One region of the Kitasatospora sp. NPDC057965 genome, then DNA from elsewhere that is predicted to be linked to it. Evidence: riboswitches for the same ligand, from Rfam matches in the RefSeq annotation. Region 1 holds a riboswitch; the other holds the start of a gene.
What was found. A riboswitch is a leader RNA that binds a small molecule or an ion and turns the genes downstream of it on or off. The one in region 1 is predicted to bind thiamine pyrophosphate.
Positions count from the first base shown of each region.

Region 2: another riboswitch for thiamine pyrophosphate. It lies ahead of thiC (phosphomethylpyrimidine synthase ThiC); the one in region 1 lies ahead of ACFVVU_RS07660 (purine-cytosine permease family protein).

Region 1 is NZ_JBHVPZ010000004.1:411,220-415,216, forward strand. It holds gene ACFVVU_RS07655 (glycerophosphodiester phosphodiesterase family protein) at 1-204, opposite strand, end outside; gene ACFVVU_RS07660 (purine-cytosine permease family protein) at 312-1,778, opposite strand; TPP riboswitch at 1,772-1,919, opposite strand; gene ACFVVU_RS07665 (S1C family serine protease) at 2,102-3,847, shown strand; tRNA gene ACFVVU_RS07670 (tRNA-Ser) at 3,914-3,997, shown strand, end outside.
Region 2 is NZ_JBHVPZ010000004.1:187,902-191,898, reverse strand. It holds gene ACFVVU_RS06690 (3-oxoacyl-ACP synthase III family protein) at 1-390, opposite strand, end outside; gene ACFVVU_RS06685 (flotillin family protein) at 469-1,971, opposite strand; gene ACFVVU_RS06680 (hypothetical protein) at 2,097-2,303, opposite strand; TPP riboswitch at 2,466-2,600, shown strand; gene thiC (phosphomethylpyrimidine synthase ThiC) at 2,596-3,997, shown strand, end outside.

The sequences.
Region 1 (3,997 bases):
GATCCGCCGGTCGTGCACGCAGACCAGCTGCCCGTCGGCGGTCACCCGCACGTCGCACTCCAGGGCGTCCGCCCCCTCGGTGAGCGCCTGGCGGTAGGCGGCGAGGGTGTGCTCGGGAAGGGCGTACGAGGAACCGCGGTGGGCGATCACCTGGACGGGCGGTGCGGTGCGGGCCGTCGCGGGCGAGACATCAGGGCTGGTCACGCCCTACACGATAGGCCGCGCAAGTGACACGGAGGCGAAGACGGTCCCAACCCGGGGGGCCGTCTTCGCCTCCGTGTCCGCCTCCGCGCCCGCGGCTGCGGAGCGGGTCAGCGCGCGACGGCGCCGCGGGCCCGGGTGAACGGGGTGAGCGCCCAGGTGGCCAGGGCCGGCACCAGGAAGCCGAACAGCGAGGCCGAGGTCCACTCCTGCGGGGTGAAGTGCAGCGCCTCCTGCGCGGAGGTCCAGAGGTCCGTCCACCAGCCGGCCACCGCGGTCGGCGCGATCAGCTGGTAGGTGGCGAAGCCCAGCGCCCACGGCAGCAGCATCAGCCAGCGGGACGGGGCGTCGGCGGAGAGGTCCCAGCCGCGCCGCCCGGCGCCGAGGAAGTAGTCGACCGCCAGCACCGCGAACATCGGCACGAAGACCGAGCCGATCAGCCCCAGGAAGGCGTAGTAGGAGTCGGTGAACGCGGTGATCTGCAGCGCGAGCACGGTGATCAGCACACCGGTGCCGCCCGTCAGCACCCGGCGGTCGACCTTCGGCAGCAGGTTGTGGATCGACATCGCGGTCGAGTAGACGTTGGCGAAGGACTGGTCGGTCTCGCGCAGCACCAGCACCAGCAGGAACAGCCAGCCGGCCCAGACGCCCAGGAAGGAGTCGAAGATCCGCTCCGGGTTCCCGTCCGCCTGCAGCAGCGCCATCAGCCCGAGCACGTAGCACCAGACCTGGGCCATCGTGTAGCCGGAGAAGCTGCCCCAGAACGCCGAGCGCGGGGTGCGCGAGTGCCGGGTGTAGTCGGCGGCGAGCGGCACGAACGAGATCGACACCGCGATCATCGCGTCCGTCGCCCGCAGGAAGCCGTGCCAGTTGCCGGCGCCCGGGTCCGGTACGCCGTGCCGGCCGAGCTGGACGGTGAAGTACACCATCGCGACCGCCACCGCGGCGGCGACGAAGCGGCGCAGCACCGCGATGGCGCCGAGCGGCCAGATGGTCAGCGCGGTGGTCAGCGCGCCGGCCAGCACCACGAAGACCCAGCGGTAGCCCTCGGTACCGGTCACCGTCTGCGCGCCGAGCGCGATCGTCAGCAGCTCGTAGACGCCCCAGCCGATGCACTGGACGATGTTGAGCACCGTCGGCACGTAGGACAGCCGGGTGCCGAACAGGCCGCGCAGGTTCGCCATGGCGGGCGCGCCGGTCCGCGCGCCGATCAGCGCGGCCACGCCGAGCATCGCGGTGCCGACCACGGTGCCGACCGCGATCGCGGTCACCGCGGCGGCCAGCGACAGCTCCTCGCCCTTGGCGCCGAGCACGGTCGCGGCGGTGGTGAAGCCGATCAGCGAGACGCCGAGGTTCATCCAGAGCGCGAAGTGGTCGCGGAAGCCGAGGGTGCGGGGCGGCTCGGTGTCCAGCACCAGCGGCGCCTCGGTGCGGGCCGGGGGCTCCAGGACGGCGGTGGCCGTCCGCGCGGTGTCCCCGTCGGGGGAACCGGGGGCGGTGCCCGCGGCGTCCTGCGGCGGGGGGACGTTCCGGGACGCGGGCGCGCCGGAGGACGAGGATGACGAAGCGGACGGCATGGCCGATCTCTCCCTACGCCGGCATTACCCGGACAGGTTCCGGCGGTCTGCGCCCCCTCGACGGCCGCCCACGAGGTCCGTGGCGTACGGTCGACCGGCGCACTCTCAGCCTGGTCGGTCCAAGCTCCCGCGTGTCAGTTCGGAGCGACAGGCTAGTCGCCGTCGGGGGGAACGCCAAGACGGGTCGTGTCGGGTACGGCGCTTCGGCGGCCGTCTGGCCCGGCTAAGGATTCTTATGAGTTCTTCAGAAGGGTCCTTACGGCAATCGAATCGGGTGTGCGAAAAACTATGGTTGTTGGTCCTGTCAGCTATGGAGGTCGTCCGTGAGCACCGAGCGCGAGGTTGGGTCCACCGGGCCGCAGGGGGAGCAGCCCTCCGGCGGCCAGGGGGTGGTGGGTTCCGCTTCTGACGGTCCGGCGCAGCAGTCTGCGGCCGGCCCCGCCCCCGCCCCCGCAGCGACGCCCGCAGTCGACCAGCCGTCCCAGCCGCCCGCCGAGGGGGGTTCCGGCGGGTTCACGCCCACGCTGGCGTTCGGCAAGGTCGGCGCCCCGGAGGCGCCCGCCGCGCCGGCCCCGGCCCCGGCCGCCGAGCCCGGGTACCTGGACGCGCCGCCGCCGGTCCTGCCGCCCGCCGCGCCCGCGGCCCCGGCCGCCCCGGTCGCTCAGGCCGCCGCGCCGTACGGCGACAACCCGTACGCCACCCCGGCCCCGGGCACGCCGGTGCCCCCGGCGCCCGTCGCGCACGACCCGTTCGCCGCCCCGGGGGCCCCGCAGGCCCCGGGCGCGACCGGCCAGCACCACCACCCGTTCGGCGCCGGCCAGCCGCTCGGCGGCTGGGGCGCCGCCCACGACATCACCCCGGGCGCGCCCGGGGCCCCCGGCGGTCCCGGCGGCCCGCTCGGCTACCCGGGCGAGTACCCCGGCGCGCCGGTCCCCGGCGGCCCGCGCAAGAAGCGCGGCGGCCTGATCGCCCTGGTCGCGGCCGTCGCCCTGGTGGCCGGCGTGGCCGGCGGCGCGGTCGGCGTGTCCGTCGCGGACCGCGACGGCAAGTCGGTGAGCGCCAAGGCCGACCGCAGCTCCACCACCGTCCAGGCCAACAACACCCAGAAGAACGAGCCCGCCCCGGGCTCGGTCGCCGGCATCGCGCAGAAGGCGCTGCCCAGCGTCGTCACCATCAAGGCCCAGGGCAACGGCGAGTCCGGCACCGGCACCGGCTTCGTCTTCGACACCGAGGGCCACATCCTCACCAACAACCACGTGGTCGCGCCCGCTTCCAGCGGTGGCAAGCTGACCGTCAAGTTCGCCGACGGCAGCTCCTACGGCGCCTCCGTGCTGGGCCGCGCCGAGGGCTACGACGTCGCCGTCATCAAGCTCGACAACCCGCCCAAGGAAAAGCTGACGCCGCTTCCGCTGGCCGACTCCGACAAGGTCAACGTCGGCGACTCCACCATCGCCATCGGTGCCCCGTACGGCCTGGAGTCCACCGTCACCACCGGCATCGTCAGCGCCAAGGACCGCCCGGTCGCCTCCGGCGACGAGACCGGCGCGCAGGCCTCCTACATGAACGCGCTGCAGACCGACGCCTCCATCAACCCCGGCAACTCCGGCGGCCCGCTGCTGGACTCCGCCGGCGGCGTGATCGGCATCAACTCGGCGATCCAGTCCAACGCCTCCAGCAACGGCCGGGCCGGCTCCATCGGCCTGGGCTTCGCGATCCCGATCAACCAGGCCAAGTGGGTCGCCGACACCCTGATCAAGACCGGCAAGCCGGTCTACGCCAAGCTCGACGTCCTGCGCAACGACGACTACAAGGGCGACGGCGCGCAGATCCAGACCCGCGACGTCCAGGGCCAGCCGGCCGTCACCCCGGGCGGCGCCGCCGACCAGGCCGGCCTCAAGCCGGGCGACGTCATCACCAAGCTCGGTGGCAGTCCGATCGAGAACGGCCCCGCCCTGGTCAGCAAGATCTGGACGCACAAGCCCGGCGAGACCGTCGACGTCGAGTACACCCGCAACGGCCAGACCGCCACCACCAAGGTCACCCTCGGCAGCCGCGTCGGCGACAACTGACCCCCGACCCGCCCCGGAAACCCTGTGCACCGAACCCCGCCGGACCCGTTAGGCTGACCTCCGCCTGGAGAGCTGCCCGAGCGGCCTAAGGGAACAGTCTTGAAAACTGTCGTGCGGTGACCCCGTACCGTGGGTTCGAATCCCACGCTC
Region 2 (3,997 bases), 220 kb from region 1:
GATGCCGTTGAGGAAGCTGTTGCAGGCGTTGCTGACGTCGAACGCGTGGGCACGGGAACCGAGTTCGGCCTGCACGAGGTGGGCGGTGGCGGGCTCGGCGACGTCCCGGGTGGCGGAGGCGAAGAGCAGCAGGTCGACGTCGAGCGGGTGCAGCCCACGGGCGTCCAGGGCGCGCCGGGCGGCGCCGACGGCCAGCGTGGAGGCGTACTCGCCGTCGGCGGCGAAGTACCGGGTGAGGATGCCGGTGGCCTTCTCCAGGGTCCGCTCCGGCAGGCACAGCCGGCCGCCGGCGGTGATCTCGTCCTGGAGTTGCCGGGAGGTCAGTCGGCGGGCGGGGAGCTGGGCTCCGGCGGCGGTGATGCCGATCCGCGCGATGGCTGCTGGTTGCATGGCCCCATCGTCCGGCGAGCCCGGCCGCGCCCGCCTGAGTACGGGTACTCAGGCGGGCGGACCGGGCTACCCAACCGCTCAGTCCTCCTCGGGGATCGCGTCCACCGGCACCGCGTCCACCGGCACGGGCACCGCGTCCACCGGAACCGGGACGGCCGTCGGAGCGGCGGTCGCCGGGGCGGCGGCGCCGTCCGGGCCGACGGTGGACAGCAGCTGGCGGGCCAGTCCGAGCCCGGTGCCGCCCATCGCCAGCGCCTTGGCGAACAACTCGCCCATCCCGTCGGCCCCGTTGAGCAGCACCATGTGCTCGACGTTGCCGAAGGACTCCGCGGCGGCCCGCACGATCTGCGGCCACTGCTCCGCCAACTCCTGTGCCACCACGGCGTCCTGGTTCTCGGCGAGGGCGGTGGCGCGGGCCTTGATGCCCTCCGCCCGGGCCAGTCCGATCGCCCGCGCCGCCGCGGCGTCGGCCAGACCGCGCGCCTCGGCGGCGGACGCCTCCGCCTGTCCGGTCGCGGTGGTCGCCTCGGCCTGTGCCAGGCCGCGCACCCGGGTGGCCTCGGCGTCCGCCTCGGCCGCGACCCGCACCCGGCTGGCCTCGGCGGTCGCCGCCAGCTCGGTCTCCCGGGCCTGCGCCTGCGCGGCCGAGATCCGCGCGTCGCGGGCCGCCTCCGCGCTGGTGCGGGTGTCGTACGCGCGGGCGTCGGCGGGTTTGCGCACGTCGATCTGCAGCTGCTGCTCCTTGCGCTGTGCCTCCAACTCGGCGACCCGGGTCTCCTGGACCACCACCTGCTGCCGGGCGGCGGCGTCGGCCAGCGGTCCGGCCTGTCGGGCGCGGGCGGTGGCGGTGTCCATCTCGGCCTGGTACGAGGACTGCTGGATCTCGCTGTTGCGGGTCGCCTCGGCCTTGCGGGCGGCCGCCTCCTGCTCGGCCTCGGTGGCCAGCCGGTCCGCCTCGGCCTGGGCGATCCTGGCGTCCCGCTGGACGGCGGCGGCGTGCGGGATGGCGAGGTTCTTGATGTAGCCGGTCGGGTCGATGATCTCCTGGATCTGCAGGGTGTCGATGATCAGCCCGAGCTTCTCCATCTCCAGCCCGGAGGCGGCCCGGGTCTCGCCGGTGAGCCGCTCGCGGTCGCGGATCATGTCCTCGACGGTGAGCCCGCCGACGATCGAGCGCAGGTGGCCGGCGAAGACGTTGTGCACGCGCTGGCTGATCAGCTTCTGCTGGTCCAGGAAACGGCGGGCGGCGTTGGCGATCGAGACGTCGTCGTCGCCGACCTTGAAGATCACCACGCCCTTCACCCGGACCGGGATGCCCTGCGTGGTGACGCACTCGACGTTCAGTTCCGCCTCGTTGAGGTCCAGCGAGAGCCGCCGGACCCCCTGCAGGCCGGGGGTGACGAGGGTGCCGCGCCCGGTGACGATCCGGAAGCCCAGACCGTCGCCGACCCCCTCGGTGCGGTGCCGGGAGCCGGAGATGATGAGCGCCTCGTTCGGCTCGGCCACCCGCCACATGAGTTTGAAGAGCGTGACCCCGATGATCAGTGCCGCGACGGCTGCCCCGGCGATGATGAGTCCCATGGTTCAACTCCCCCTTCGAGCGCAGGAGATGCGCCGAGTCGGATTGTCCGCCCCGGCCGATCCGGGGGAAAGGGAAGTGACATGACTGGCCGTCACAAGGTCGTCACCGGAGGGTCATCGGCGTGTCACGGCCCGATCGGCGCCACGTACACCGTCCTCGGCGGCTGGTACTCGATCACCACCACCGGTGTGCCGACCGTCAGTCGCTCGCCCGGCACCGCCAGGTAGGCGAGGAACGCCTCGGTGCCCTGACGCTCCGGCACGTGCACCATCACCTCGCCGACCAGCCCCGCGCCAACCGCCCCGGTGACCCGCCCCGTGCTCCCGACCACGCCGGCCTCCTCGCCTCGTCCGCTACGGAGCCAGTCTGCCCGCAGCGGCGGCTACGCGCCCCCCGTTCACCGTCCGGACCTCGACGTTCCCCCTCCCGGACCCGCTCTGGACCTCCGGCGATCGGCTCGCTACGGTGTTGGACGTCATGCGCGGGCAACACCGCCTGCGGACGCGGGAGCTCGGAGCACCGGGCTGAGAGGGCGCTGAACGGGACGTCGACGGACGGACCGGCGGCTGCGTCGACCGCAGGAACCTGACCGGGTAATGCCGGCGTAGGGAGTTTGAGGTCCGATGACCAGCTTTGAGGCACAGCCGCAGTCTGCCCGGCCCCGGTCCGGCCCCGAGGGCGCCGTCACCAGCGCGGGCAGCGGCTACCCGGCCCCGGCCTGGCGCAAGGCCCACCGCGAGGGGTCCCGCCCCGATCTGCGCGTGCCGTACCGCGAGGTCGTGCTCACCAACGGGAAGACCGTCCCGCTGTACGACACCTCCGGGCCGTACACCGACCCGGACTACGAGCCCGACGTGCGGCGCGGCCTGCCCGCCCTGCGCGAGGCCTGGATCCGTCAGCGCGGCGACGTCGAGGAGTACGACGGCCGCGAGGCGCGCCCCGAGGACGACGGCATCCGCCACACCTCGCCGCGCGGCGGCGACCTGCGCAACCTCGACGCGGTCTTCCCCGGCCGCCCGCGCCGCCCGCTGCGCGGCCGCGACGGAGCCGCCGTCACCCAGCTCGGGTACGCCAAGCGCGGCGTCGTCACGCCCGAGATGGAGTTCGTCGCCCTGCGCGAGGGCCTGGCGCCCGAGTTCGTCCGCGACGAGGTCGCCCGCGGCCGCGCCGTCATCCCGGTCAACGTGAACCACCCCGAGGTCGAGCCGGCGATCATCGGCACCAACTTCCTGGTGAAGATCAACGCCAACATCGGCAACTCCGCCGTCACCTCCTCGATCGAGGAGGAGGTGGAGAAGATGACCTGGGCCACCCGCTGGGGGGCCGACACCGTCATGGACCTCTCCACCGGCCGCAACATCCACACCACCCGCGAGTGGATCCTGCGCAACTCCCCCGTGCCGATCGGCACCGTGCCGCTCTACCAGGCGCTGGAGAAGGTCGACGGCAAGGCCGAGGAGCTGAGCTGGGAGGTCTACCGCGACACGATCATCGAGCAGTGCGAGCAGGGCGTCGACTACATGACCGTGCACGCCGGCGTGCTGCTGCGCTACGTGCCGCTGACCGCCCGCCGCAAGACCGGCATCGTCTCGCGCGGCGGCTCGATCATGGCCGCCTGGTGCCTGGCGCACCACCGGGAGAACTTCCTCTACACCAACTTCGAGGAACTCTGCGACATCCTCGCCCGCTACGACGTCACCTTCTCCCTCGGTGACGGCCTGCGCCCCGGCTCGATCGCCGACGCCAACGACGAGGCCCAGTTCGCCGAACTGCAGACCCTCGGCGAGCTGGGCCGGATCGCCCGCGCCAGGGACGTCCAGGTGATGATCGAGGGCCCGGGCCACGTCCCGATGCACAAGATCAAGGAGAACATGGATCTCCAGAAGGAGATCTGCGACGAGGCCCCCTTCTACACCCTGGGCCCGCTCACCACCGACGTCGCGCCCGGCTACGACCACATCACCTCGGGCATCGGCGCGGCGATGATCGCCTGGTGGGGCACCGCGATGCTCTGTTACGTCACCC